Regions from separate parts of the Paenibacillus sp. FSL R5-0928 genome, predicted to be linked through region 2. Evidence: riboswitches for the same ligand, from Rfam matches in the RefSeq annotation. Region 2 holds a riboswitch; each other region holds the start of a gene.

Region 1 (8,646 bases), 2.1 Mb from region 2:
TACTCACCGCTTGCGAACACGCTTTTTCTGTAACCCCATTGCAGCTCATCACCTTGCAGAGTTACCAATTGCCCGTTCTTATTTATAGCTAGTGCACTATGCAGGACATCTTTGATCTCACCGCCATAAGCACCTGCGTTCATATAGAGCGCTCCACCAACTGTTCCTGGAATGCCACAGGCGAACTCAAGACCCGTAAGCTCCTTATCAAGTGCATATCTGGAAACATCAATTATTTTGGCACCACATTGCGCATATAAGAGATTGTCGCGAATCCCCATTTCGGTCAGTCCTGCCGTTTGCAGAACGATCCCACGTACACCTCCATCACGGATAATCACATTGGAGCCATTCCCAAGTACCGTAAGGGTTATCCCATTTTGTTCTGCATATGTAACGATCTTTTGAATTTCATCATAAGTAGCTGGTGCAGCCAAAATATCAGCTTTGCCGCCCATTTTAGTGTACACGTGATCTTTTAAATTCTCATGACTTTTCACTATTCCTGCAGTCATTAACTGCTCTAGGTCATCTTGAATTTTGTCAATATTCATGTTTTCATGCTCCTTTAACCATGTATAAATGATGGTCCTTGATCTATTTTAAAGAGTTATTATGAAATTGTAGGCAACCACAACTGTAACAACGAACAGGCTCCCTTGTCAATGACGGGAGCCTGTTCGTTGTATGATTTTAGATGATAAAATTACACAGCTTTATAGGCAGCAAGCTCGTAAGGAAGACACAGTGGCACACCCGTACGTGGATCCGGAACGATATCCGCTTCAATTCCAAACACTTCCCGCAATACATCTGGTGTCATAACCTCAGTAGGTGAGCCTTCGCTAACCACAGTACCGGACTTAATCGCTACCATATGCTGCGCATAACGAGTAGCATGATTCAAATCATGCACGACCATGATGATGGTACGGCCTTCTTCCTCATTCAGCTTTTGCAATAGCTGAAGAACTTCGAGCTGATGCGCCATATCTAGGAAGGTTGTAGGCTCGTCAAGGAATAAAATATCTGTTTCTTGAGCTAACGCCATAGCGATCCATGCGCGTTGACGTTGTCCACCTGAGAGACGGTCAATAGGGCGATCATGAAAAGATTCCATGCCCGTAACAGAGATGGCGTTGGAGATGATGTTGCGATCCTCAGCGGTCATCGTGCCAAATCCCTTTTGATGAGGGAAACGACCGTAGCTGACCAGCTCAGATACCGTCAGACCGTCAGGAGCCGTTGGGTTCTGCGGTAGAATCGCTAGCTGCCTAGCAACCTCTTTAGTTGAAAAGTTATGGATCGATTTGCCGTCCAGCATTACGGTGCCACTCTTCGGCTTCATAATCCGGGCCATCGTTTTGAGGATTGTAGATTTACCGGAGCCGTTAGCGCCCACTAGTGCGGTGATTTTTCCCGTAGGGATAGACAAGTTCAATCCTTTAACTATAGTAGCCTCTGCATACCCAATACTTAATTCTTCTGTATTCAAACGTTCTGACATGATCTACAACTCCCTTAAAAGTTTTATGGAGCTATGCTCCTAAGTATGAACTAATTTACGCTTTAGACTTGGCGAGTAAATATAAAAAGTAAGGTGCGCCAATAATCGCAACCACAATGCCAGTCGGAACTTCCGCAGGTTGCAACACCCATCTGCCGATGGTATCAGCGGTAATCATAAGAAGCGCCCCTGTCAAAGCACTAGCAGGCAATAACACTTGATGACGGGGTCCCACGAGCCTGCGAGCCAGGTGTGGTGCTATCAGGCCGACGAAGCCAATACCTCCGCTTACTGCGACGCAGGAGCCGGCAAGCGCTACGGCTGTTACCAGAAGGAGAATACGTTCCTTCTCCACACGCATTCCTAGACCTAATGAAGTATGGTCTCCTAGATTCAATACATTTAGAACCCGGGCTTTATAGAAAGCGAACGGTAACAGAATCGCGATCCAAGGCAGCAAAGCAAGGACGAATCTCCAATCCCCACCCCATATTTTCCCGGCGATCCAAGTAGCTACAAATTGATAATTATTAGGATCAAGCCTAAGTGCCAATACAAGCTGGCAAGCATTGATTCCTGCAGCGACCGCAATCCCGATAAGGATCAGCCTTGTAGGAGACAGACCATCTGCCTTTCGGTAGGCAAGAATATAGATTAAAGCTGCGGTCAGGCCAGCCCCACCAAGCGCTAGGAGAGGCAAGACAAATACCGGAGCTGCTGTTGTAGCCGGAAAGAACGAGATAAAAATGATTACCGCAAAACCTGCACCAGCACTTATGCCCAGCGTAGCCGGTTCAGCGAGTGCATTACGTGCGAGACTTTGTAGAATACAGCCTGATACTGCAAAGCCCGCTCCAACTAACAATGAAATTACGATGCGGGGTAATCTGAAATCAAATAAAATAAGCTTTTGCTGATGTGTTCCATCACCCAGCAGTGTATGTAATACCTCCAGTGGGGATAGACGCATAAACCCTGTATTCATACTGACTATAAACACCACGACGATCAGTATAGCAAGGAGCGATAACACCGTTAGGGCGCGTGTACGGCGTTCTTTTTCATCTGGAGTAAGGGTTATTTTGGGCATTACAGCTCCCCCTTCCGCTTACTCGCTAAATAAATAAAGAAAGGTACGCCGATGATGGCAATTAAGGCTCCTAGCGGTGTCTCATACGGTGCATTTATCATTCTTGCGGCAATATCTGCAAAGATAATCAATAAGCTCCCCAGAACAGCCGAGCAAGGTATAATCCAGCGGTAGTCCACTCCAACGAAATAACGTGTAACATGTGGAATAATTAGTCCTATAAAAGCAATCGGGCCAACCGTTGAAACCGCACTTCCAGCTAAGATAACCACAACAATCATACATGCCAACTGAACTAACCTTGTCCGCTGCCCCAGACCAACCGCAACTTCTCTTCCTAAGCTGAGCAATGTAACGGATCGTGATAACATCATCGCTGCAATTAAGGCCACGGCCACCCAAGGGAATATAATCTTGATCTGAGTCCAGCTAGCTCCCCCCATCCCACCGGCTAACCAGAAGGCTATATCCTGAGATAAGTTGAAAAGAATAGCTACTCCCTGACTAATAGCAACCAATAAAGCACTAACTGCCGAACCTGCTAGTGTCAATCGCAAGGGGGTCAGGCCATTAAAAGAAAGCGAACCGATTCCGAATACGATAAAAGAGGCCACAGCGGCACCGATAAAGCAATACAACATTAGTGAAGTGAATGAGAGTGAGGGTGCAAAAGCAAATACTATTGCCAGCGCTACTCCTGCTCCTGCATTCAAGCCTAACAGCCCTGAATCCGCAAGCGGGTTTCTTGTCATCCCCTGCATGATAGCCCCTGCTACTGCGAAGCAAGCACCGACTAAGGCGCCAGCAATAGCACGTGGAAATCGCAGTTCTCTAATCACCTGATGTTTTTGTAAATCTGGATTGAAATGAAATATAGCTTCCCATACTGTAGCTAACTTGATATCTGCCGCACCCACTGAGACCGAAAGTGCCAATCCGAAGGCAATGGCAGCAAGTCCAAAAATAAGAATACCAATGGCAGCTGCCGGTCGGGTATGTAGAGCTTTTTTGGGTTCATTGTTAATACGATTTGCGAAATCTGAGGGTAAAACCATGGGTTGTCTCCTTATTCAATAGTTACAATGGTTTATATGATAACAACAATCATTCTCATTATCGCAAAAATATTTATGTTGTACAATTGCAGGAACGATTTTTCCGTAATATGGGATTGGTTTATAAAAAAATGGTGCAGATCTTTGTATCACGAGATACTTGATCTGCACGCCCTTCCCCACCGAAATGATCAGTCTCATTCATGGTGAATTACGACTTTTATTTCACAAGACTTTTTAGCACATCGTCAATGATTTTGCTGCCAGCGTTCGCACCACTGTAAAGCCAGCTGCTTGTTGAGCTCATTTCATGCACATTTCCAGCTTTTACAGCTGGGATGCCCTTCCAAATTGCACTATCTAAGATCTCCGAACCCTCAGTCTTATCACTATTTACAAGGAAAATATGATCTGCGGTCAGCTCAGAAAGCTTCTCTAGCGAGATCGGATTCCAAGTTGCTCTTGTTCCTACTGGGATCTCTGTTACTAAGTTAGGAAGCTTTACGCCAAGGTCTGTATATAATACAGCACCACTGCTGCGGGTTTCGTCTACAATATAGAAGTTTTTTTGCACCAACCATAGAATAGCCGCGGACTCTTGTCCAATAGCTCCTGCAAGCTGTTCTTTCGCAGCCGCTGCTTTAACATCATAATCTTTAATGGCTTTTTCTGCTTCAGGGGTTTTGTTCAAAATCTCACCAATCTTGAGCAAAGATTTGCGCCAATCTTGATTTAGTTCATCCCCAATTACATAAGTGGGTGCAATCTTATTCAACTGATCGTAAATCCCGTTCTGAACAGAAGACTCCGATGGGATGATAATAAGATCCGGAGCAAAGCTGGTTACAGCCTCTAACGGAAGATCGTAACTAATTGTAGGAACATCCTTCAATTCAGTGGCCAGATAATCCTGAACGCCATTTGTAACTGACCATTGAGCTACTGGAGTCACACCCAGAGTTACCAATGAGTCTTCCAAATATGAACCCAGGACGCGCTGTGGATTAGCCGGAATCGTTACTTCATGGCCCATTGCATCTGTTAATGTCTTAGGAGCAGCAGGTGCCTCTGTAGATTCTGCTGTAGGAGCTGTTGTAGGCGCTGTTCCTGCATTTGATGAACTTTCAGCATTATTATTACCACAAGCGGAAAGTAATAGCGTCATCACTATTAGTCCGCTCATTGTCACTTTCATGCTTCCTGATCTTTTTCTGTTAAGCCAAAACATTAAAAACCCTCCTATATGTAACTGCTTTGATATTCAAAGGTGACCTTTACCTCTGCTTCACTTTTAAATGATATTGATTCTCATTCTCTGTGTCAACATATAAATTTCAAATTCTGTGGATTTGCAACAATTTCCTTCATATAAAATACAAAAGAGGTTATATTCCGAACGTTCCGGATATAACCTCATCTTTAATCTTCTACTTATTTATTTAAATGATAAGGGACAGTCGCTACTACAACGTCCTTTTGATTCATTAGATACGAGCGGATTAAAAAGCTGGTCTGATTATGAAGCACGGCTTGCCACCAATGTTTGGTAATAAACTGTGGAATCAGAATCGTGATGTGATCCGTCGCAGCTGTCTTCCACTCAACCGTATCGATAAACTTCACTAACGGACGAATGATACTACGATATCTGGAGCGAAGTACAATCAGGCGTACGCCTGGATTCCATTCCTCCCACCGTTGCTCCATCTTATGAATGTCTTCTTCATCAAAGCCTACATACACAGCAACAACATTATCTGTTAGAGACTTCGCATAGCTGATGGAATGTAATACGGCACGTGTAACCCCTGCAACAGGAACAACTACAGTACTTCCTTTAATTATAGGTTTATCAGTAGCCGGACATATACGCAGTTGATCCGCAGTGTTCAAATAGTGCTTATGAATACGGTGGAACACGAACATTACAGCAGGTAAGAAAATGAATGCCATCCATACGCTCGAGAATTTAGTAATGATAAATATAAGCGTAATCGTCAATGTAGTCAACATACCGATGGTATTTACAACAAATCTTTTCACCCATCCAGCAGGTCTTGTTTTGATCCAATGCACCATCATCCCCAGTTGGGATAAGGTAAAAGGAATGAACACGCCTACCGCATAAAGTGGAATCAAACCTTCCGTATTCCCATGGAATGCAGCCACAAGTATGATAGACATAACTCCTAGAAAAATAATGCCATTTGAGAAGCCCAGGCGGTCACCACGGACCATAAATGCATGTGGCAGATATTTATCTTTTGCAAACATAAAGGCAAGCAGCGGAAACGCTGAATATGCTGTATTAGCTGCCAAGAACAAAATCACTGCTGTAATCCCTTGAATGAAAAAGTACAATCCGCCACGGCCAAAGGTCGATTCAGCGATCTGAGAGACAACCGTAGCCTTTTCATCTGGCACAATACCATACCAATACGCCAGCACAGTGATTCCGGTAAACATAAAGCCAAGGATAAGTCCCATGATCATTAGCGTCTTGGCTGCATTCTTCTCAGCCGGTGCTTTAAAGTTTGGGATCGCATTAGATACGGCCTCAACCCCCGTTAGGGCTGAACAACCAGAGCTAAACGCTTTTAATAGTAGAAACAAACTTACATTAGATACGGCGCTGCCTATTTCAGGAACATTCGCATGCGCGCCACCCATTGCATATTTAACGATACCGGAGATAATCAGAACAACAATCGAAACCACAAACAAATACACTGGAATTGCGATGAACGAAGCCGATTCAGTCACTCCGCGAAGATTAATGATTGTTAATAGAACGATAACAGATACAGCGATGAGAACAGTATGATTATGAAGACTTGGAAAAGCCGATGTGATCGCATCCGTCCCTGCCGAGGCACTAACCGCTACGGTAAGAATGTAATCCACCAATAATGAACCCCCAGCGAGCAGCCCTGTCGGAATACCAAGATTGCTCTTGGCTACGATATAAGCTCCGCCTCCTTGCGGATAAGCAAAAATCGTCTGCCGATAGGATAAAATCAGGATGGCCAGCAGGCCCAATACGGCTAATGCAATTGGCAGGGAATACCAGATGGCAGTAAACCCGGCAGCCACCAGTACAATCAGTATTTGTTCCGTTCCGTAGGCTACAGACGAGAGCGCATCAGAAGACAGGACAGCCAGTGCTTTAACCTTGGATAACTTTTCATGATCGAGTTCATTCGACTTCATCGGACGTCCGATCAATAGTCGTTTTACCTTGCTTACCATGGTGGATACAGTTCCTTTCTTTGGGAGCTGAAACGGAATTTCCGTGCGCTGTTTTCATCGGTGGATTTCATAAATGCAGACACAAAAATAAGCATACGGAAATGATCCGCATGCTTATGCATGGTCATTTTCCCACCTTGCTTACGAGGTTAGCTGGCGGATTCGGGCTGTGGTTATAGCCCTACGGTACAGGTCTGTTCGACCCGGTTCCGATTCACCCCATTGGCATGAATGCCAAGTTTGGTTCCCCCGTTTTTCCTAAGAAAATTCAGCGCATATTCAACTTCTCACAAGGTCTAATATTAGTCTACAAAGTGCCTACAGTAAAGCGTTGAAAAAAATGAAAAAAGAATGAAAAAACATCCAATAAGCTCAAATATAGCGTCTTATTGGATGCTCTCTTTCATTATCTTCAATTATCCCTCTAGCCCGTGATTTTAATACCTTTTCAGCTTTTTTGTAACTTCCAAAGCGAAAACTAAAATCCTAAGCTCTCCTCTGCATCTACTTCAATCATTTCTTCTTCCTTACGTCCATACCAAAGAAGGAGACTAATTAGAGCAAAAGCGATTAAAGCTAACAAAGGAATCGTAATAAATCCGAAGTAGTTCAAGTAATCTTTATTACAAGGAACACCAATTGTACAAGGTAGAACTTTACTTAACGCTGGAATCTTCTGTTCCGCATAATGATAGATTGAGATACTGCCACCAATCAAACTTAATGGAAGCACATAAGGAATGATGCGCTTATCTCCACGGAAAGTGGCAATTCCCAACAAAAATAACTGCGGATACATAAAAATCCGCTGAAACCAGCAAAGCTTACAAGGTTCATATTTCAAGACTTCACTTAAATACAAGCTACCAGCTACAGCAACCAAAGAGACAAACCAGGCCAGATAGAGGCAGTTACGCTTGCAAAAAGATAGGAATTTTGTCACTTTGCCTCCACTGCTTTTGCGGCGGTATTAATTTCAGATGTAATCGCTTCAATATCGAAAGGTTCAGCCGTTTTCACCCCATTAATGTAGAGCGAAGGCGTAGTTGTCACGCCTGCGTCAGTTGCCAACTGAATGTCTTTCTTCAGCTCATCTGCATAAGTTTTCTCTTGGATGTCTTTACGCAACAGATCGTAATCGATCGCTAATTTCTCTTTTTCAGCAAGGCTTATCAAGAAATCCTCAGTGGCCCATTCGTCGCTCTCATCCCCTTGCTGCGCATATACAGCATCATAGAACTTCCAGAATTCATCCTTATTCTGATGGTATACAGACAATGCAGCTAGTGAAGCTGTCTCAGAGTCAGGACCAACGAAAGCCATATTTACAAAGTAAAGAGCTGCTTTTCCCTCGTTGACAAAATCTTGAACAATTTTCGGTTTCATGGAGCCAGCAAACTGGGAACAAGCTGGACATTTGAAATCGCCAAATTCAACAAGCTTAACAGGTGCATCCTCATTACCAATCCTAGGTAGCTCACTGTAATTGAATTCTACCGGTTCTCCTGTAGAGACATTCTTTGCTGCATCTTTCGAAGCTAACATAAACAATCCAACAAAAATGATAACTACTACAGCTATTGAACTAATAACTAAAATTCTCGTTTTCTGCTTCTGTTGCTCCTGTTCTACCCGTCGTTTCTCTTGTTTGCTCAACTGGGGAACATTTGGACTTTTTTTAGGTTTACTCAAGGAGAATTCCTTTCTGTCCTCTAGGGACTAATGTAGTTTTTATCATATACATT
Region 2 (11,338 bases):
GGAGGTTTTCCCTCATTATTCTCAAAAAAAGAAGCCGTCCCATAAGTAGCATTCACTACTTTTGAGACAGCTTCTTTTTATTGTGCGATGATTCCTTTACTCCGAGAGAATGAATTTAAGGATGACCATTCCGAAAAAGACAACCGTCATAAACGTGGTCATTCCGAAAAATCCGGTCATTAAATCCCCAAGATCATTGCGGGGTTCTTCGTTGATATGTTCTCGTGGGTCCCGTACTTGCGCGTTAACATCCATAGTTTCTGCCTCCTTACAGGGACAAGCCCTGTATTGTTAGATGCAAATTGACATTAGTTTTATGAAATAAGTCATTGACAATTAATGCGCTTTCTTTAAGTATACCGAAATGCTGGGGAGGTTGTAAAGAAAAGAGTACGCAAAAAAATACATTGAAGGCAATATAATTGCGAGTGATATTTCACATATTCCATAAAGATATGTTATACTTGTAATGTGTCGGTAAGTGGTAATTTGGTTATCATATTACATGAAACAATTTATTAACTCATATTTCGGAGCAGCTTCCATGAACTAAGCTTTGGCTTAAGATGTGCGTAATGCTTCGCAAAACTTAAAGGAGGAACAATATCATGGCTATCGTGAACGTGTCTGACCAATCCTTCAGTAACGAAGTGGAAGGTCAAGGTACTGTAGTAGTAGACTTCTGGGCTCCTTGGTGTGGTCCTTGTAAAATGCTCGCTCCAATCTTGGATGAATTGTCCACAGAGCTGGGAGACGACGTGAAAATTGCAAAATTGAATGTGGATGAGAATCCGGAAACGGCTTCCCGTTTTGGTGTTATGAGTATCCCAACTCTGATCTTCTTCAAAGATGGTCAACCGGTAGATAAAGTTGTGGGACTGAACTCCAAAGAATCCCTGAAAAATATCGTAGCAAAACATCAATAATTGATAGATGCTACTGTTCGGGCCTCGGCCCTGCCACTCAGCGCCTTCGGTTCATTCCGGAGGCGTTTTGTGTGCTGAATGCCAACTAATCATGGGTCCAATTTAGCTGGAGGGGATCATTTTGGACAATATCCGCAATAAACTGGCACTACTACCCGATCTGCCTGGCTGCTATCTGATGAAGAATCAGGAAGGCACTATTATTTATGTGGGCAAAGCGAAGGTACTCAAGAATCGGGTGCGGTCTTATTTTACAGGCAGTCATAATGGTAAAACGCAGCGGCTTGTCGCTAATATTGCTGATTTCGAATACATCGTTACGTCCAGTAACATGGAAGCGCTCATTCTAGAGTGTAATCTGATTAAGAAACATATGCCGCGTTATAATGTGCTTTTGAAAGACGACAAGACATTTCCTTATATAAAAATAACGAATGAAACTCACCCGCGCCTTGAGGTTACACGCCGGGTGATTAAAGATAAAGCAAAATATTTTGGCCCTTATCCTAATGCTTATGCTGCTCAGCAGACAAAAAAGCTCCTAGATCGTATGTACCCGCTTCGTAAATGCGGTGTGATGCCAAAGGAGGTCTGTCTTTACTATCACATGGGCCAGTGTCTGGCACCGTGTGAGAAGGAGGTTCAGAAATCCGAGTATGAACAGATTACGCAGGATATCGCTGCTTTTCTAGGCGGAGGTCATGAGGCGGTTAAAAAGGATTTACAGCAAAAAATGCAGGAAGCTGCTGAGGAGTTATATTTTGAGCGGGCGAAGGAACTGCGGGATCAGATTATCCATATCGATGCATTGATGGAGAAGCAGAAGATCAACACTACAGATACTAAGGACCGGGATGTATTTGGTTATGCTGTAGACAAGGGATGGATGTGTGTACAGATTCTGTACATGAGACAAGGGAAGATGATTCAGCGCCATTCCTCCGTGTTCCCGTTCTATGGTGAAGCCTACAGTGACTTTATGTCTTATGTGACGCAGTATTATAGTGATAATCCCGCTTTGCCGCAGGAGATCCTGCTGCCGGATGTGCTCGATGAGGAGTCTCTGGCTAATAAAGAGAATAAACCCGAGATCGCCATAGCTGCTCCAGCAGAAGCGGATTTACAACAGGGTGAAGATACTCCTGAATCGGCTGAAGAGGCTGAGGCACGTGCGACGGCGGCGGAGGAAGCTGCGGCAGCAGGGATCGTGGATGCCGCTGGCGGTGCTTCCATTCTGCAGGAGTGGCTGGGCATTAAGGTGCTTGTGCCACAACGCGGTCTTAAGAAGCAGATGGTTGGCATGGCTTGTCAAAATGCAAGAGTGGCTATCGACGAGAAATTCCGGCTGATTGAACGGGATGAAGAGCGTACCTCTGGAGCAGCGATCAGCTTAGGCGAGAGCTTGGGGCTTGAACGCTTGAGCCGTATTGAGGCGTTTGATAACTCGAACATTCAGGGAACTAACCCGGTCTCAGCGATGGTTGTCTTCATTGATGGCAAGCCTGCACGAAAAGAGTATCGTAAATATAAGGTTCGTACGGTAGTGGGTGCGGATGATTATGGAACGATGCGCGAGGTCATTCGGCGGCGATATGAACGGGTATTGAAGGAGAATCTTCCGATACCGGATCTTATCGTGGTCGATGGCGGGAAAGGGCAAATCTCCTCTGCTATTGATATTCTGGAGAATGAGCTGGGATTATTCATTCCGGTCTGCGGCCTTGTTAAGGATGATAAGCATAAGACGGCTCAGCTTTTGGTTGGAGATCCGCCAGAACCTGTCGCGCTAGCCCGGGACAGTCAGGAATTTTACCTTTTGCAACGGATTCAGGATGAGGTCCATAGGTTCGCGATCACCTTCCACCGTGAACAGCGCGGGAAGTCCATGGTTACCTCCAAGCTGGACTCAATACCTGGTATAGGTGAGAAGCGCCGTAAAGCGCTGCTTAAGCATTTCGGATCGCTTAAGAAAATTAAAGAAGCCTCCGTGGATGATTTCCGTACACTTTCTATTGGAGAAAAGCTGGCAAGACAAATTCTTGATGCACTCAAGGACGAAGAGCCAACCTCATAGCAATGGTGACAAAAGAAAAAGGGTATCACAGCAGCGACTAAAGCTGCTATGATACCCTTTTTTAAATTTGGTTATAGGATGTACACTATTTTATTTTCTTAAATCAAAGAAGAAGGCTCCACCGGCTTAGTCTTCTGTGGTGGATTAAATCGATAGACGATGTAAGCGACTATGAACGGCATAATAATCGCGAAGATACCCGCGCCTACATTTACGCTCTCCTTCATAAAGATCAGCGTAGCGCCCATCAGGATGCTGTCAAACACGACGTGGCTGAACATGACAGCAATAAATCCGTAACGAAGGAAAATATAACTGAACAGCAGCCCGATTACGGTCAGCTCAATCGGACGGGAGCTGATGGGATAGATCGGATATAACGTATGGCCAAACGCCCAAACCAGCGTGGTGATCAAGCAAGCGACGAAAGTGTTCCGGAACACCTTTTTCAGCATAGGGATTCCGAAAAAGCGATAAATGGCTTCCTCAGATAAACCAGCGAGCCATGCGACGATAGGCAGAAGCCAAGCATATCTCATGTTATAAGGAGATTGGGTGGCGTCTGTAGTAGACCAATTGTGCAAGGTAAACGATAATATGATGAACATAACCGTCTGCACCCCTAGCAGAACGAAAGCCCAGATGTAACCAGCCCGGATACTATCCAACACATATTGTCCATAGCCGGGCTCTTTGGCGCGGGGCCAAGGGTTCATGCCTCCCTCTTTTCGCCATAGGCCATTGCCGCCCACTAAAGAGAAGTAGAGCAAGGAGGACATCAGCAGGCTGTATAAAGCATAAATGATAAACATAATGACAGAGGTAATCTGTGCTTCTAGCCCTTCGCCTGTTGATTCAGGCAGCATATTATAGGTGCTGATCATCATGATTACAAAATAGGCTGAGCTTAGGAATACTCCACGTTTAAAGGAAGTATGCTCTCTTCTAAGAATACTGTAGACGAGTGCCAGAATTCCTAAAATCAGTGTGGGTATACCGTAACCGAATAATGTTAGCTTTTCCGCTAAAGAGGTCTGTCCTTGTACGTAGGAGGTATGCCAAGCTGGTGCAGTGAATCCGGCATTAAAGCTGGATACCTGCTCTCCACTGAAATCAAAATAATAGTGCAATAAGGATTCGCCGACCTGAACAGTACTATCCGTATACACTAGCCCATGGCTTCCTGTATTCGATTCAATTTGTAGCTTGGCAGGATTTACTTCCCATTCCTGAAGCCAAGGACGAGCAAGATTCTCCTTCTGCGCTAGAGTGAGGTCAGCTCCCTTGTCCTCTTTTGCACCAACGGAAGCGATGCCTGACCCCTCTTCGGAGGCAACTTTTGCAGCCTTTGAGAAAGCGACAATCTTACCGTTATACATATTGAGGTCAACGATGATTTGCGGCTCTTGCTCCGCTGAAGGAGTAAGCGTTGCACGAAAGACATCAAAAGGATATTTTTGATCCAATTTTTTCTTGGTGTAGTCCTCCACAAGCTTCTCGCGAGACATATAACCATAAAAGGAAGAGTCCGTCTCGTAAAGTACATTCCATTGATCGTTTGGTGCTTCGGTGTAGTTGAGCTTATGTTCTGCAAATAATATGGCTTGGTCACGGGCTTCTGCCTTGCTAATGACGGTGGTATCTTCACCTGTAGGGCTACTAAGCAGTGAAGGGGAAATCTGAAACATAATAAATAGAATAAGACCGATAATGCCCGAGATGATGAGCCTCTTGGAGAGGGCACGTTGCTGTATGGGCTGGCCGACGGGATTCATGTAACGCCTCCTTGTTATGTACTGACAATATTATGTTCCATTATAGTATTAGTGCCTGGCTGGTTACAAAAAACATTATATGTTCTTTTTATGGGTAATAGAGATAGTATAGAATAGTCATGTGAATTTATACCATGAATTTTATCGTGTTCATTTGTGTACGAATGGTGAGAATCGGTGTAATTGCAGGGAAAACACGGAAAAGTGATGAGAAAAGGTACTCCTTTTGATGCAGTCTCTTTAAACCGCATTTTTTCATGTGAATGAGCATTAATTGTGTCTTTGTGAATTCACTAAATAACGTATATAATTTGTATGCAATTGTATAGTAGCCGAATTTCTGGTGAAAACGGGGGAACCATAAGAAGTGATGAAAAGTGGAGTATACAAGATAAATGGCACTTTCATCAGGGGTGAATTTCGTTCTGGGAACGAATAGGGCAGCCTGCACAGTCCGAATCCGTCAGCTAACCTCGTAGGCTAATTTACTGCAGGAACCAAGTTAGCATTGGTTTTCCAGTGCTTTTTTTGTTGGAATTTTTGATAAGAAGGTGAGCATAGTGGCTTCACAGTTTCGCAGGATTTCTGAATTTAAGTTTCTGAAGCTCTCGCCGCCGCAGATACTGGTGCTTGGTTTTGCATCGATTATTCTGATAGGGGCCTTGCTGCTTATGTTGCCCATTTCAAGCACAAGCGGGAATTCCGTGGAATTTATTGATGCATTATTTACTTCAACTTCGGCAACCTGTGTAACAGGGCTTGTTGTGCTGGATACCGGAACTTCGTTCACGATTTTTGGGAAAACCGTAATTATGATCCTAATCCAGATCGGCGGCTTAGGGTTTATGACCATGGCCACTCTATTTTCACTGGTGTTAAAGCGTAAAATATCTTTGCGGGACAGGCTAATCCTACAGGAAGCCATGAATCAAGGCTCTATGGAAGGAATTGTGCGACTGATCCGGAGAGTCCTTATATATTCTCTTGTCATAGAAGGCTGTGCCGCTTTGCTGCTGTCTATTCGCTGGGCTTTTGATATGCCGTTGGGAAAAGCGATTTATTATGGCATATTTCATGCGGTGTCTATGTTTAATAATGCGGGGTTCGATATTTTTGGGGATTTTCGCAGTTTAACTGATTATGTTTATGATCCGCTTGTGAATATTATTGTGATGTTTCTGATTGTCTCCGGCGGGATTGGTTTTATTGTAATGTCAGATCTGGTGGAGTTTCGGGTAACCCGCAGGCTGTCTCTACATAGTAAAGTTGTCCTGTCCACCAGTACAGGGCTGATTCTGATCGGAGCTTTGGTTATTTTTATATTCGAGTTTACTAACACTCGTACCCTGGGTTCACTGAATTTTGGCGGTAAAATATTATCGGCCTTCTTTCAATCCGTATCTCCCCGTACGGCTGGCGCGAACACAGTAGATATTGCTGGACTTCGGCAGGCTACACAATTTTTTATAGTGATTCTTATGTTTATTGGTGCTTCTCCAGGCTCAACGGGCGGCGGGATCAAGACAACAACCTTTACGATGATGATTGGTGCTGTTATTGCTATGCTGCGTGGACGGGAAGATGTTGTGTTGTTCCGTTATCGGCTGGCTCAAGAGCGCATCTACAAGGCATTAACGATCACACTGCTGGCTTTGTTGTTAATTGCCTCTGTGTCGATGATACTCTCCACAACTGAAGACAGTAATTTCTTGGCAATCTTGTTTGAGACGACCTCCGCCTTTGCTACGGTAGGACTGACTATGGGGCTAACTCCGGAACTGTCAGCGATCGGTAAGATTCTACTCTGTCTGACGATGTTTGCAGGTCGGCTAGGTCCACTAACCTTGGCGTATGCACTCGGTCCCAAACAGGGTAAACCACTGTATAAGTATCCTGAAGGTAAAATAATTATTGGATAGGAGTTAATTAGAAATGAAAGCACAGCAATTTGTAGTAATCGGCTTAGGTCGCTTCGGTTCAAGCCTGGCGCTTGAGCTGATGGAAATGGGCTACGAGGTGCTCGGCATTGACCACCATGAAGAACGCGTGGAGGAAATGAGCGATCAACTGACGCATACGGTAGTAGCAGATGCTACAGATGAGGGAATTATGCGCTCGCTTGGTGTACGGAACTTTGATTGTGGGATTGTTGCGATTGGTGACAATATGGAGAGAAGCATTCTGGCGGCCATTTTGTTGAAGGAGATTGGAGTTAAGCAAGTGGTGGCTAAGGCAATCTCCATCCTTCATGGCCGCGCTCTGTCGCGGCTGGGGGTTGATCGGGTTATTTTTCCGGAGCGGGATATGGGGATTCGTGTGGCACACCAGCTGGTGACGCCCAATTTGCTGGATTATATTGAACTGTCCAAGGATTATAAAATTGTCGAGCTGACCGTGCCATCCTGCATGAACGGCAGAAGCTTGTCCGATTTAAATACAAGAGCTAAATATGGCTGCAGCATTGTTGCCCTAAATAGGGAAAGCGGAATAATCGTCGCTCCAACTGCCCATGATTATTTAAGTGAAGGCGATGTTATGGTACTCATTGGTCCTAATGAAAGTATTGACCGTTTTGAGAGTGAAGTTGTGAACCAAGAATCATAGTAAAAGAAGCTGACTCAAAAGTAGTGAATTCTACTTGGGGGCAGCTTCTTTTTTATGGAGTAAAGAGTAGGAAAAGTAATGGATTTTACTATGCCATATGACTATAGATCACGCGTAGTGATCTGTGCTATTGGGGTGTGTGGTGGGCGAGTTACTAGGTGTGATATTCGTACGGCTGTAGTAGATGATTTGTGGTATCTGTGACAGTGGACTATGGGCGAGATGCGTTCTTTGTTTGTACGATGTACAGAGTGGGTGTGAACTAATTAGAGAAAACTTCCCTGAAAACAGCCGCTATTCGCTCTAAATAAACGAAATTAGGGAATTTCTCCCTAATAATTAGAGGGATTCCTTATTAGCTACTGAATCGGCCAAAAATTAGGGAAGTTTTCCCTAATTATAAGTCTTCTGAACAAAAATCTCTGAATTTTAGGGATAAATCCCCTAATCTTTCGATAAGTGCTTCACTTATTGCCTCATTTGGAGATCAATAGGTGCGCCCCTTGATTCATTTGGTCCGGCTTTACTGCTCACGTTCTGTCAGAAACATCTCTTCGGTTACTTGCACCAGACTGCGAGCCGCCGTGCTCATGCTTCCATCGTCACGGTAAATCAGGCAGGTGGTCCGTTGAGTCTGCTCCAGCTCCTTGATATGTAAGGACACCAGTCCGCCGCCGTTCAGCAGCTCTGGACGCAGATAAGACTTTGGCAGCAACGCAGCCGCTTTGACAGTCGGAAGCAGCCGCACGATGGCTTCGAAGGAGTCAATCTCCATGCGCACATCGGGATCAATCCCGCAGCGCTGGAATAGATCGTCCGTCAGGCGCCGGTACCAGGTCCCCTTTGAGAAGAGAATCATAGGCAGCCGGGATAGATTATCCATGGTTAGCTTGGAAGATAAATTTAAAGGATGCTGCTCTGAGACGACCAGTCGCAATTGATCCTCAAACAGAGAAATGCAGCGTAACCCAGGTTCTTGAATAGAGGAAGCGATCAGACCTACATCTGATTTCCCCTCACTAACTGAGGATACGATCTCATGCGTTCGGCCTGTAATCAGCTTCAGCTCTGCGGTCGGATATTTGTCCATATAAGCGTTAACCAGCGGCGGAAGCGTGGTCTGCAGTGAGGTAAGACTAGCCCCCAAGGTGACAAGCCTTGGCTCCCCCTCTTTGAATTTAGAAAGGGCTTCCAGAAACTTGGAACGCTGCTGCCGTTGTTCAAGCGCATAGGAATAAGTGAGACGCCCAACCTCGGTTAACTCCAGTCGTTTGCCATAACGATTAAACAGTGCGACCCCCAGACGTTCCTCGAGTTTAGAAATTTTGCGAGACAAGGCGGGCTGGGACAGATTGAGCTGGCGTGAGGCCCGGTTTAAGCTGGAATGTTCCACAACTGCTGCAAAAACATCTAAATCGTCAAACATATATTGAGGTTCCTCTCCTAGTGCGATGTATGATCAGTAGTGATGAAATTCATAGCCTTAAGGGTAACTGTTCTTATTACATAAGGAAAATCAGGTTATGTCGGAAAATGTTGTTTCGCTAAATGAGAATTATTATCATATAAAATCTATTCTTATGCGTTTATTGTATAACGTTTAATAATTAGATTGCAATTCCCTTATAAGCGAAAAAAGAGTAACATGAAAAGTGACACAAGATATTCACATTTTGTGAAAAATAAAACTAAGTCCGGTAAACTCTAGGATAACGGTAAATTAAGGAATTATGTCATTGGATTGTCAACGTTATCCTGTGTCAAATGTAGTTCCGGCGGTGAATACCCATTAATGAAAACGCTGTTTTAATCGGAAAGGGGTTACTTTGTATGAAAGGATTTTATTCCAGAAAGATTCATTCCTTGCTAGGCGTTATCCCACTTGGAGCCTTCTTCATTGAGCACATGATGACGAATTTTGCGGCTGTAGAGGGTGGCGCTTCCGGTTTCACTGACAGCGTGTTATGGCTGAACAGCTTACCGCTCGTCTTCTTCCTGGAATTGTTCGGTATATGGCTTCCTCTGCTGTACCATGGGGTATACGGACTTTATATTGCGTATCAATCCAAGCCGAACTTGAACCGTTTCAACATTGAAAGAAACTGGCGTTATACCCTGCAACGGATTACAGGTATTGTTACCTTTATCTTTATCGTCTGGCACTTGTTCCAAACACGGGTTCAGGTGGCAGTGGGTAATGTGGAGCACGAAGAATTAGGCGGTCTCATGCACGATATCGTGACTCAGCCACTTCTGCTGACACTGTATATTATCGGTATCGTTGCTGCATGCTTCCACTTCTCGAACGGTCTCTGGTCTTTCTTAATCAGCTGGGGAATTACCGTCGGTCCTCGTGCACAGCGGGTATCTTCTTACCTCTGTCTTGGCATATTTGTCTTAGTAACGTTCATGTTCCTGATTTCGCTGGTTACTTTCCGTGACAGTGAATTTCAAACTGCAGCAACTATTGCCCAGTCCATAAAGACCTTCATTTAATTTAAGAATCCTTTCTGATATTTTCGATAAAAGGAGTGAACTATCATGGCAACATCCGATATCATTATCGTGGGCGGCGGTCTGGCCGGCTTGATGGCTACCATCAAGGCAGCGGAAGCTGGTGCGCATGTCCATTTATTCTCATTAGTTCCTGTAAAAAGATCACACTCCGTATGCGCGCAAGGCGGCATCAATGGCGCGGTAAATACAAAAGGTGAGGGCGACTCCCCTTGGGAGCATTTTGACGACACTGTCTATGGCGGTGACTTTTTGGCGAATCAGCCGCCGGTTAAGGCGATGTGTGAAGCTGCGCCAGGTATCATTCACCTTATGGACCGGATGGGCGTTATGTTCAACCGCACACCGGAAGGTCTGCTCGATTTCCGTCGTTTCGGCGGAACGAAGCGGCACCGTACAGCTTTTGCCGGCGCGACAACAGGCCAACAGCTGCTGTACGCGTTGGATGAGCAGGTGCGCCGCTGGGAATCTGAAGGTCTCGTAACTAAACGCGAGAACTGGGAGTTCCTTTCGGCTATCATCGACGACGAAGGTGTATGCCGCGGCATCAGTGCCCAGAATCTTAAGACGATGGAGATTGAGACTTTTCCTGCGGATGCTGTTATTTTGGCAAGCGGCGGGCCGGGTATTATTTTTGGCAAAACAACGAACTCCGTTATTAATACAGGGACAGCTGCAAGTGCGGTGTACCAACAGGGTGTACATTATGCCAACGGAGAATTTATCCAGATTCACCCAACCGCTATTCCGGGAGATGACAAGCTCCGCCTGATGTCGGAATCGGCACGTGGCGAGGGCGGCCGTATCTGGACTTATAAAGACGGGAAACCGTGGTATTTCCTCGAAGAAAAATATCCGTCCTACGGTAACTTGGTGCCGCGCGATATTGCTACACGTGAAATTTTTAATGTGTGTGTGGATCAAGGGCTGGGCATTAATGGCGAGAACATGGTGTATTTGGACCTCTCTCACAAGGATCCGAAAGAGCTGGACGTGAAGCTTGGCGGGATTATTGAAATTTACGAAAAATTCATGGGGGATGATCCCCGTAAAATACCAATGAAGATCTTCCCGGCTGTACACTATTCTATGGGCGGCATGTGGGTTGATTACAATCAAATGACGAACGTTCCTGGTCTTTTTGCAGCCGGAGAATGTGAATATCAATATCATGGAGCGAACCGTCTAGGCGCCAACTCACTGGTATCTGCTATTTACGGCGGTATGGTCGCAGGACCAAAGGCTGTTGAATACATTAAAGGCCTGAAGAAATCATCGCAGGATATCTCTTCTTCCGTATTCGATAGCTTCCACAAAAAGCAAACGGACAAATATGAATCTCTGTTAGCGATGTCAGGTACAGAGAATGCTTATGTGATTCACAAGGAACTGGGCGAATGGATGACCGCCAATATGACCGTGGTGCGGCACAATCCGAAGCTGGA
Region 3 (11,338 bases), 1.8 Mb from region 2:
AGAAACTCTGGTGTTCTGCCAACCATTAGTCCACATAAGAAGACGCCCATGATGGCATACATCAGCATATTGATTAGTCCTACACCTTTTCCCCCGAAGACGTTATTGAGCATCATTAGGGCCAGAGGGGTAATGCCACCCAGCGGTGTCAGCGTATCATGCATATTGTTAACACTACCTGTCGTAGCTGCCGTTGTTACCGAAGTGAACAGAGAAGATTGCGGGATCCCAAAACGTACCTCTTTACCTTCCATGCTGCCTTGCGAAGACTCGATCCCCAGCGCATTAATAGCGGGATTCCCTTTAGTTTCCGCATAATAATTCAGCCCCAGCAGCAGAACGAACAAGGTCATCATTGCTGTGAAAATCACCCAGCCCTGACGTTTGTTCTTAGCGAACAACCCGTACATATATGGCAAAGAGGCTGGCAACATCCACATAGAGAGAATCTCCAGAACGTTCGTAAGTGGATTAGGGTTCTCAAAAGGATGCGCTGAATTGGCTCCGAAGAAGCCGCCACCATTCGTACCTAAGTGTTTAATTGACTCCAAAGAAGCGACTGGACCGATAGCGATTTGTTGCGTCTGCCCTTCGAGTGTAGTGACCTCAAGCGATGGCTTGAGCGTTTGTGGCACATGCAATCCTACCAGCACCAATGAAACTAGCAGAGCTAATGGAATGAATACACGAATATGTGCTTTTACGAAGTCCTCAAAAAAATTCCCGACTGATTTCTGTCCTGTAATCCCTCTGACAAAAGCAACCGCAACAGAAAATCCGCTCGCTGCAGACGTGAACATCATCATCGTGATGACTGCCATTTGTGAAAAATACGATAGTCCCGTCTCCCCGCTATAATGCTGCAGGTTCGTATTGGTCATAAAGCTGATCACCGTATTAAATGAAAGCGTCTGTTCCATATCGGCAATTCCATTCGGGTTCAGCGGCAATCCCCGCTGTAATCTTAGAAAAATATAACTGAAAGCAACCAGTACGATATTAGTTAAAACAAAGCTGAGTGCATACTTCTTCCAGGACATTCCGTCCCGTTTTTTCAGGCCGATCAGCTTATAAATACCTTTCTCTGTGCCTGCAAACCAGCGATCCGTACGATTCGGTTCGTTAGAAAATACATGATATAAATACGTCCCCATCGGCTTGACCAACAAGATGAGAATTACAATTACGACGACTATTTGCAAAATGCCCATGAATGCCCCTCCTTAAAATTTCTCAGGATGAATCAACGCGTAAACCAGATATATAAACAACAGTAGGGTAACAGCGATTACTAGAATCACAGCTTATCCCTCCCCGTATCCTCAACTACACCTGCGCACCAGCGCATAAAGCCATAAAATAACCCGTAAATTACAGCTAACGAAGCCACCATATACAGATCCATCATATCTTCCGCACTCCTTCCATTATCCTTGATGAGGTGATCTATCGATTAGAAAATCAGCATCACCACTATGGGAATAGATTACATAGCTCGCACCAAGTCTTTTATAGACCAATCTAGGATTTATAGAACTTGTAATCACAAAAATTGGCTGTGTCGTCCAGGTACGGCACATCTGAATATAGCGGCAGCAAAGCGGAAAGCTGCTCTCAAACAGATATACCCTGCCTACCGGGAACGATGGGCGAAACCAAGTGCTCTGATGGCGGGTATCCACTAGAATAACCCGCTCGATTCCGAGCTCCTCTAGTAAAGCTTTCTCAGCCAGATTGTTGGTTAATCCCGCCATCTTAATACCCCTGAACTTCAGAAGTTTAATGAAATGTTCTCCCGCCTTTGTAGGCGCACATACAAGCACATATTCATTCTGATCCGTCATCTCTTTTTTCTCCTCCTGCTCATTTACAACAAGGAGGCAACGAAAATCTCCGAAAGGATGTTGACCTATCGTCATTTTCGGGCACAACCTAAAGCTCGGTTGTGTCACGTCATTAGACGCTGCCTTACAAATACCGCTAATGATGAATTTAGCGACCTCTTGGGGGAGGCCTCCATAAATGCTTTGCTTCTAAGAGCACAGCAAAAAGCCACAAAGGATCTCCTCTGTGGCTCGCTAGCGGTCACATTGCACTCATCCTCTCTCCATACGCTTACGAGGTTAGCTGTCGGATTCGGGCGGTGAGAGTCGCCCTACCTGTATAGATGCGAGCTCACTCGCACCCTCTACAGGATTCACCCCATAATCAGCTTCCGACTCTCACATCGGCTGCCGATTGTTGGTTCCCCCGCTTTCCTTATCGGAAATTAAGCGGATCAAATATTCGATTGTCGTTGAAACAGGAGTAATCATACTCTTATGCACGAAGACTTGTAAAACCTGAATGATGCCAAAATAATGCAAATTAAAAACTATTTTCCCATTAGATAGCGCTTACTTGATATCTAATCTCTCTATATCTCTTGTTTACTCGAGTTTCGAGCGTTTAATCGCTATCTATAACCCATGTGATTTTATTCACCTTTTTAGGGTGAAAATACTGCAAATTCCCTTTATAGGTTGAAACGCAAGAAGCTGAGGTTGAGCGAGAAAGAGGCGCGATAACACGCCATAAATACCTATTTACCTCGTTTTTCAGTCGTAGTCGGCAGGATATGGTTAAAATCGCTCTAAAAGAACATTTTCCGTTTTTTACAGAAAATCTTGAAAAGAGTATGATTCGGGTTGAATCTAATTCATGAAAAACAATCAACGCTGAGTTCCTGCATTCGCAGGGAACGGGGGAACCATCAGGCCACCTGGCCTACTTGGGGTGAATCCAAAGGAGACTGCGTAAGTCTCAATAGGTAGGGCGACTCTCACCGTCCGAATCCGACAGCTAACCTCGTAAGCGTAAAGAGAGAGACCCTTGATCCGCCACGCTTTGGCCCAGGTATATCTGCCTGTAATCCAAAACCGCAGCAGAGGTCCTCCTCTTGCTGCGGTTTTTGCGTTACCTGAGCCTATTAGGTGATAGCACGCTGGATGGGGTGAATGTTTTGAAGCACTATTATTTAGGGATACATCAAGGGCTGCTTGAGCCGATAAGTCTAAATTACGTTTGTTTCGGGGCCTTGTGGTTCGAAGAAAATAATCACAGGTACATTGTAGGTTATGCATTTGGCCAGAACCAGATCCAAGCCCTTCGCCAATTCAGTACACCTTCTTCTTGTAAAGACTGTTTAGACTCTAAGATTGTATATGAAATATATAAAAAAATTCGAGAACAACAACAGCAGCAGGATTGGTCATCGCATCAAAAACTCCCGTGGTTTACAGCCTTCAAGGAGCCTTGGAAAGATGTAAGCGCCGGTTGGTATGTCTTGAGATCCCGCAGCACCTTTCCCTTACATCTATCTGTTATACGGAAAGAGAAGTTCCGACTATGGCTAGAGCATACCGCAGTCTGTGAGAATAAAATGGAAATGCTCGCTTGTGTAGAAAAGGCTAGTGTCACTCATCATGTAGACTTAAAGCTTTTGGAAATCTAAGGAGGAACCCTACTATGGACCAGCGCAGACTATCCCGCATTGAAGTATTTGTATTGGATGAACCCGAGCCTATTCACTATGGAATGGAAGGGGCTGAAGGCTGCCGTTATGGTATTCTGAAGCTCACCTGTAAGGGAGGTTGCAGTTGGGGGGCTTGTCTAATCTCTGCCAACACCAAAAATTTCGATCTCATTAAATGGAGTTCTTTTTTACGGGCTATCTGTCATTGCCGTCTTGAGGAAGCGCTGGATAAGGTCCGCCGCGAAGGTTCAGATTGGGAGCAGGTTAAGCTTGAGCTAGTTCAGGGTGCTTTGCAGGATTTAAAGGCCAAGCTCCAGGGTAAATCCTTGGCTGGGCATATTCAGCAAGGGCGTCTGTACAGTGTTGCAGCTGGGGGGAGCAATTCCAGAAGTGAACGGCTCTACTACAAACCTTCCAAAGCTTTATCCACTGCCTCCCAGCAGAAACACAGTTGCCCGGAACCAGACACCGCCGATCTTATCAATAAATCCATCTCTTACTTTTCTATATTATAGATTCAAGCAAATCTCTCATTCTGAAAGGATCGTGTTCACCATGCCTGACCCCTTACCTCCCGTGTCCACCTACAGTGCTAAATTTGCAGAGTGTGTTCAAAAGTATACTAATGAAGTCTACGTACTCAGTTCCATGTTATTAGAACAATCTAATGAGGCAGACAAGGTTACTATCCGCACCTTCACAGAGCTTCATAAAATATATCGTCAGGATAACTTCGACCCTCAGTTATTCTCTATCCACGCTTACCGCACTTGTATTCGCCAGTGTGCTGATTCTTTTGCCCGGCGCTCTCTTCTATCGGCTAAGGGATTACCTTGGGAGGAACAGCTTGTGAAGGTATTGTGGTACGGCTTAAAGCTGCCTCTTTCTCAAATAAGCATTATTCTGCAAAAAAGTGTTCCTGCACTGAAAGCACAGCTTAGAGCTGTACGGGAGCAGATGACCGACCAAGCGGATATACGAACGAGCGCAAATCTTTCTATAATTTAGTCACTGACTAGAATTCAGACGATCTTTAAGCGCATGAAGCATCTAACGGACTCAGGAGCCTTTAATTGAAGCTTTTCCTCAAATTTGGCCGGCGTTCGGACTCCAGTAGAAATCCCGAGCGATGAGCGTCTCGGATCGTCTTAAAGCAGGCCCTAATCATCTTCCACCAAGGCAAGGCTTACGGACCCAGATATCGTTATTTGCACGTTTATCGCCTTTTGAGCATAGTATCGGACTCCAGTGCAACTATTTGGTTAAAAGAGCTACTAATTCACTGTTTTTCATGCCAATAGCGACTATTGTGTCCGATATCTTGCCAAATCTCGATGATTGTTGCATTTAAGTGTTGCTGGGTCCGTTAGCTATATCAGCTCGTATACAAAGAGATTGCCAACGCAAAAACGGGGATATCCCAGCAACCATAAATGGCTGTTAGGATCCCCCCGAAAATTCAGTACCTACTATTGTGCCTTACTCTTACGCGCCTTACTCTTACGCGCCTTACTGTACATCCACAATCCTGCCAACATCCCCACTATAGCAACACCGGTCAATACGCCTTGAACGAAATTCATAAAAGTGGAGCCATCCGGAAGCATTCTACTAACCGAAGCCAGTGATACCGAACTCATTAAAAGCATAATGGTATATTGTTCGCTTGTAGACATCATTAGCACTCCTTAAAAGTTATATGAGGCCTTCTTAGATCTTGTATGCTTTCATTGCTTTTCTGATTTCTTTAATACTTGGGCGTTTGCCGTACATCAGTACGCCGGTACGATAGATCTTGGCTGCCAGCCATCCGAAGATGAAGGTAGTCACAAGCAGGATCAGCAGCGATACAATGACTTGCCAGATCGCCACCTCACCGACACCAATTCGGAGCAGCATCGTCAATGGTGAAGTGAAAGGTACATAACTCGCTATCTTAACCACTAGAGTATCCGCATTGGAGATACTGAACAGTGGAACATAGAACGCCACGAAGCCTAACATCATGATTGGCATTACCGCCTGGCCGAGATCCTCCGTACGGCTGACAATCGAACCTACAGCCGCATACATCAAGGCATAGAGGAAGTAACCTAATACATACAAGACAAATCCATAGAGCAGCAAGTTAATATTGAGCTGGCCTAAATCGAGATCAAAGTCAGCCAATACGGTTGCGTTATGCGGGAGCGTCAAATTGACGACGATCGCTGCGACAAAGATCCCAATTTGCAATATTCCTACTAGGAAAACACCGATAACTTTACCGAACATTTGCGCTAAAGGTGAGGCACTTGTAATGAGAATCTCCATAATCCGCGAGCTTTTCTCAGAGGTTATCTCAGCGGCAATCATGTTGCCTGTCATCATAATGGACATAAAGAACAACATAAGCATGGCATATACGATAATGTAGTTAATGGCCGGAGTGTCCTCCTGAGAGCTTTCACTGCCACCGCCTGCGTTAAGCTGTTGTGTAGTAATCTGCACTGGTGTTGACATTGCAGCAATCTGTTCAGAGGTCAGCTTGTCGCCAACGATGAATTGTGTGTTTGCTTGCTGAAGTGCATTTTGAAGATAAACTTGAACATCTCCGTTTAGTTCTCCATCATTACTGTGATAAGTAACGGGTGGAAGCCCTTCACCAGTAGGTTCTGCAAAAGTAACATAACCTTCTACTGTCTCTTCATCTAATGCTTTCTTTAACTCGGCATCATCCGCAGAAGCATATTGTACTATCTTAGCCTGTGGCATGCCCTCTGGGGCAGTATAAGCCTTCAACAATTCTGCAACCTGATTTCCCTCTTCAGCAATCACAGCAATTTGAGTAACTTCACTTTTGGCCGAATCACCCTTAAACTGATCGATGATATAGGGAAGATTCATCCCTATGCTGAGCAATAATACTAGAATCAAAGTAGTAATCATAAATGATTTCGTTCTAACTTTATTTTTAAAGGTAAAGCCGATAATTGTCCCCATCTTATTCATTAGATTCACCCACCGCTCTGATAAAGATTTGGTTTAACGTAGGTTCCTTGATTTCAAAATGCTCCACTTCACCCTGTGCTATCGCCTGCTGTAAAATACGCTGTGCTGCACCGATCTCACTGATCGATAACAGATACCCACGCTCCAGCCGTTTCACTGCTGTAACGCCTGCGATGGACTCCAGACCTTTTACCTCATTAGCTGTACGCAGCAATACTTCTTCCCGCGGGTAGCCATTCTTGATCGTGCGGATATCCCCTTGAACGACCGTATTGGAACGATCGAGAATCGTAATGTTACGGCATAGCTCTTCTACATGCTCCATCCGGTGCGTAGAGAAAAGGATACTTGTTCCCGAATCACGCAATTCTTTGACCGTATCTTTCAGCAGCTCCACGTTTACTGGGTCCAGCCCGCTGAAAGCTTCATCTAGAATCAGAATCTGCGGTTTATGAACGACAGCGGCGATAAAGCCCATTTTTTGCTGATTTCCTTTGGAAAGCTCTTCTATCTTTTTATTGTAATAATCCGGAACCTCAAATCGATCCAGCCAATAGCGCAAGCTCTTATCTGCATCACTAGCTGACATTCCACGCAGGCGGGCTAAGTAAACGATTTGATCGCTGATCTTCACCTTAGGATATAGTCCGCGTTCTTCGGGCAGATAACCCATAAGTTGCTGCAGTTCACTGTTGAAAGGCTTCCCGTTATACAAAATTTTGCCCTCATCAGGGTAGATTAGGCCGAGTACCATACGCATCGTGGTTGTTTTTCCCGCGCCGTTCGCCCCCAGTAATCCGTAAATTTCCCCTTTACCTACAGTTAGGTTAATTCCGTTTACTGCGGTTTTTTCTCCATATTGCTTAACTACACTTTCTAGCTTTAAGGCTTCCATTTCTCTAGTCCCCTCTCTTGTGGTCAATTAGAATAGGACGATGACCCTGTGTCCATAAACTTAATATTTCGTCCAGTTCCAAACTGCGGCTCTTGATAACCTTTACGCCCAAGTTATGAATGCGTTTCTCGTTTTCAGAAAATTGTTCTATGATAAAAGAAGCTACACCCGGTGTATCCATTGTAAAGTGCAAGCCTCCTGGCAACTCAGCCGATAACTCCGCAAGCTCCTCTTCATCCGCAGCATTCACCCAAACCTCGGTCCAAGCACCGAACAGACTGTCTTTTTCAGCCATGCCCAGCAGTTCTCCCCGATGCATAAGGACGATATAATCCGCCAGCCGCCGCACCTCATCCACAATGTGTGTGGAGATGATGATCGTTGCGTTGTTCTCATCCATATATTTACGAAGTGTCTCGATCATAATCTTCCAGGCAAAAGGATCAAGACCTGATGAAGGTTCATCCAATAGCAGCAGACTTGGCCGCGCCGCAAGTGCTGCAGCAATTTCGAATTTCCGGCGCTCCCCTTTAGACATCTTCGAAAGTCTCATATGATACGGAACCTCCAAGCGATCCATCAGCTCCTGAAAATATTGATCGTCCCAATTTGGATACCAATACTTCCGAAATCGAGCTGCCTCCTCTGCATTCCAGTGGTTCTCCTCAGTAATTGACGTTTCAGGAACATAGGCAATGGTCTGGCGAAGCTCCAGAGACAACCCGCTATCATACCTGTTCTCAAACCAATATATCTCGCCTTCCTCTGGATTAGTCAGCTGCATCAGCAGATTCAGCAGTGTGCTTTTGCCGGAACCATTCTGACCTACCAAAGCTGTAATATATCCTTTAGGCATATTCAGGGTCAGCGGCCCTATCGTCTTGTTTCGCCGCCGTTTAAGTACATTCCGCAATTCTATAGCCATCTGTACCATATGAGTAAGCGCCCCCCTCTCAATCCTTTTCTCTATACTTGCGTTCTACAATCTCCATAAAAATCTGTTCAAGTTCATCCTTGCTGCAATGTACCGATCGGCCGATATCCACTGCACTTTCAAGTGCTTTGCCAACCGTTTCCCGTTTATATTCTTCCATTGCTCCGTCACCTACATGGGATACAAAGGTACCTGTTCCTTGTCGCGTTCGCAGCAAACCTTCGTTCTCCAGATCCTGATATACCCGCCGCACGGTAATTACACTGCATTTCAGATCTCCTGCGAACTCACGAATTGAGGGCAGCAGCGTACCTTCTGTAATGACTCCGCTAATGATTAATGATCTAAGCTGAGTCTCTATTTGATGATAGAGGGGCTCTGCACTATTTTCGTTGATTTGTACCGGTATCCACATTATTTACACCTCGCCTTCCACTCTAGCGTGCTAGAGCGCAGTCCTTGCCATTTCCGATTTTTTATACGAGATTGCGACTTTTCAGCCGATGTATAGTCCATTTAGAGAATAATTGCACAGATATTGTCCCCAGCAGAAGTGACCCCCACATGATCGGAGATAACAACCCCCACTCCTTGGAATAGGAGATACTGTATAAGAACAAACTGCCTCCGCCCAGTGTAACTAGGAACGATGTTGCCCACGATAAAACTACGATAAGCAATGTTAGCCATAGATAAGCTTTGCCGCTAAAAAGATATTCAATAAAAATATATAGACCCGAGACCATGAATCCGAAGCCGAGCCAAGTAATCGCAAAAGCTATATACGAAGGAACCGCCAGTTCTGTCCGGAAATTCTCTCCTAACAAGTAAATAATACCGAAGAATAACGTACCATTTAGTGTAAAGGAGCCCACACCCTGAAGTTTCCTCCGCGATAATATTACTGCAGCTGGAATCGGTAAAGTCCGTAAGTAAACCAACATTTTTGTGTAAGAGTCTTCACTCCAATATTTCATGGAGCGGCGAGAGAATGTTAATCCCAATAAGGGGATAAAGGAGAGAAATAAGAAATCCGCTAGCATCGTCCGATCCTGCTCACCTAGTACATCATTTGCTATCAGGCTAGTCAGTCCACCAAGATAACTCATAAAAACAACTGTTATTACGAGGGTCCCTAATATTTTTAATTTGTCTCCGCGAAAATCAGAGCGCAACATAAACCATGAATCTTTTAATGTTTTCATCAATGCTAACCTCGCTTTACAATGTCTTCAGCGTCTAGCAGAAGCAGGTGTTCATATCCCTGTGCTTACTGTATATATCTATATACACAGTATATGACCTTAATTTTACATTGTCAATCCTGTAACTGGAAATTATTCAAAAGAAATAGGAGGTTTGGGCAACCTCATACTTCAAGTTTATGGAGATACTCTCAGACGTTAGGTACCGCTTATTTATTGAGATTAACTACAATGAGGGAGAATTGAGGGGGAATTGAGGGGGAATTCTACGGGGCGAATGTAACTGGGATAATTGAGTTTATTAGATAATTCATTCAGTGGAATGAATTAGTAAGAGCTCACTCTCTGCTTCTATGCAACGTGTTGGTGTGATGTGTGTTGAAGGAGGCGGGTGGTGAGTATCGGGGCGGATAGTGGTTCAGGTTCGGGTTCGAGTGAGGGTGGGGTTTCGGATGTGGGATGCTAGTTCGGGGGTATGATGCGGGCGCGGCGGATGGTCCGGTTTCGAGGGTGGGGTGCTGGTTCGGATGCCGGTGCAATTTCAGATGCGGGGTGCTGATTCGGCTGCTGACTGGTTCAGGTTTCAGGTGTGGGATACCGTTTCGGCTGCTAGTGCAGTTTCAGGTGTGGGATATGGGCGACTGCCGGACGGAATAGAAACATTAGGGAAAAACTCCCTAAAATCAGCCAAATAGAGCTTAGATTACGAGCTTTTAGGGAATTCCTCCCTAAAAATTCAGCTATTACTCTGTTATTGGGTTAATTCCATTCAATTTTAGGGAGGATTTCCCTAATTATGGCCTTTTTTAGCTAATTTCGTTCATTTTCAGGGAGGTTTTCCCTGATTGCGTCTTTTTCGAGCTAGCTTCGTTCAATTTCAGGACAGATCCCCGAAACTCCACAAATGAAAATAAGCCCATTACCCGCAATCCCTACTCAGGAACAGACAGATATATAGGCTTATTTCATAACTATTTACGGTTCTACTCTCTAATACTCTTCATTCGCTCAACGCACTAAACTCTGTGCTCTATTCAAGCACTTATTTTACGCACCCAAAATAACTTCCCACACCGGCTTGGTGTGTCCACCTGGATACAAAACATACAACAGCACGTACACCATAACGCCTGTAATCGCTGTGATAAACCAAATTATCGATGTCACTCTGCCCCACTTACGGTGCTTGGAATACTTCGCCTTGAAACCAAGAGTTAACGTAGTAAGTCCGAATACCGCAGCTACGGTTGCCAGGACGATATGGAAGATCAGAAACACTTGATAAATCGTCTTCAGTTCATCCGGACCGCCCCATGAGGTATTCCCCACAAACAACGTTCTCGATACGTAAACAATAAAAAACAGCAGCGCAGCGATAGCGGCAGCAATCATCGTTTTCTTATGCGCCTCGCGTTTGCCCTTGATAATGAGCCACCAACCTATAGCCACCAGCACCGCGCTGAGCACGATGAATGACGTACTAATAGTCGGGAACACTGTGAAAATATCCATGATTCTCCCCCTCGGCAGTCTACCAGTTATGCACGGTTCAAGTTGCTCTCCTGAAGTGTTGAGGATGGCGTCGACAATTCATCGTCGTCTTGTCCGTTCTCTTTTTTATACCAATGATAGAACACATAAGCAAGCATAGAGGCAAAAATAAATTCCTGAATGAACTTCATCGCGATGCCTCCCACCTGTTGATCCACCTTCGGCGACATCACTTCAAAGAATGCAGGACCTCCAAAATTCTGAAGTAAAACAGTGGGGTCACCCGAGATACAATAGCCCATAGCACG

What was found. A riboswitch is a leader RNA that binds a small molecule or an ion and turns the genes downstream of it on or off. The one in region 2 is predicted to bind cyclic di-AMP.
Region 1: it holds a riboswitch for cyclic di-AMP, as region 2 does, so the genes downstream of both, MKZ16_RS17365 (APC family permease) here and MKZ16_RS26980 (TrkH family potassium uptake protein) in region 2, are expected to answer to the same signal.
Region 3: it holds a riboswitch for cyclic di-AMP, as region 2 does, so the genes downstream of both, MKZ16_RS02660 (hypothetical protein) here and MKZ16_RS26980 (TrkH family potassium uptake protein) in region 2, are expected to answer to the same signal.

What each region holds. Positions count from the first base shown of each region.
Region 1 is NZ_CP150225.1:3,873,765-3,882,410, forward strand. Features, by position in the region: gene murB (UDP-N-acetylmuramate dehydrogenase) at 1-554, opposite strand, end outside; gene MKZ16_RS17345 (ABC transporter ATP-binding protein) at 707-1,507, opposite strand; gene MKZ16_RS17350 (iron ABC transporter permease) at 1,563-2,597, opposite strand; gene MKZ16_RS17355 (iron ABC transporter permease) at 2,597-3,652, opposite strand; gene MKZ16_RS17360 (iron-hydroxamate ABC transporter substrate-binding protein) at 3,873-4,880, opposite strand; gene MKZ16_RS17365 (APC family permease) at 5,084-6,901, opposite strand; cyclic di-AMP (ydaO/yuaA leader) riboswitch at 7,026-7,185, opposite strand; gene MKZ16_RS17370 (disulfide oxidoreductase) at 7,380-7,844, opposite strand; gene MKZ16_RS17375 (DsbA family protein) at 7,841-8,557, opposite strand.
Region 2 is NZ_CP150225.1:5,976,101-5,987,438, reverse strand. Features, by position in the region: gene MKZ16_RS27000 (YqzM family protein) at 97-255, opposite strand; gene trxA (thioredoxin) at 609-926, shown strand; gene uvrC (excinuclease ABC subunit UvrC) at 1,048-3,000, shown strand; gene MKZ16_RS26985 (CPBP family intramembrane glutamic endopeptidase) at 3,099-4,775, opposite strand; cyclic di-AMP (ydaO/yuaA leader) riboswitch at 5,096-5,271, shown strand; gene MKZ16_RS26980 (TrkH family potassium uptake protein) at 5,336-6,694, shown strand; gene MKZ16_RS26975 (TrkA family potassium uptake protein) at 6,708-7,379, shown strand; gene MKZ16_RS26970 (LysR family transcriptional regulator) at 7,903-8,805, opposite strand; gene MKZ16_RS26965 (succinate dehydrogenase cytochrome b558 subunit) at 9,210-9,875, shown strand; gene sdhA (succinate dehydrogenase flavoprotein subunit) at 9,921-11,338, shown strand, end outside.
Region 3 is NZ_CP150225.1:589,258-600,595, reverse strand. Features, by position in the region: gene kdpA (potassium-transporting ATPase subunit KdpA) at 1-1,211, opposite strand, end outside; gene MKZ16_RS02665 (hypothetical protein) at 1,428-1,844, opposite strand; cyclic di-AMP (ydaO/yuaA leader) riboswitch at 2,097-2,286, opposite strand; cyclic di-AMP (ydaO/yuaA leader) riboswitch at 2,706-2,870, shown strand; gene MKZ16_RS02660 (hypothetical protein) at 2,939-3,493, shown strand; gene MKZ16_RS02655 (hypothetical protein) at 3,508-4,029, shown strand; gene MKZ16_RS02650 (hypothetical protein) at 4,091-4,522, shown strand; gene MKZ16_RS02645 (hypothetical protein) at 4,984-5,193, opposite strand; gene MKZ16_RS02640 (ABC transporter permease) at 5,225-6,505, opposite strand; gene MKZ16_RS02635 (ATP-binding cassette domain-containing protein) at 6,498-7,400, opposite strand; gene MKZ16_RS02630 (ABC transporter ATP-binding protein) at 7,405-8,334, opposite strand; gene MKZ16_RS02625 (GntR family transcriptional regulator) at 8,354-8,749, opposite strand; gene MKZ16_RS02620 (hypothetical protein) at 8,811-9,539, opposite strand; gene MKZ16_RS02615 (hypothetical protein) at 10,067-10,234, shown strand; gene MKZ16_RS02610 (DUF420 domain-containing protein) at 10,587-11,051, opposite strand; gene ctaG (cytochrome c oxidase assembly factor CtaG) at 11,078-11,338, opposite strand, start outside.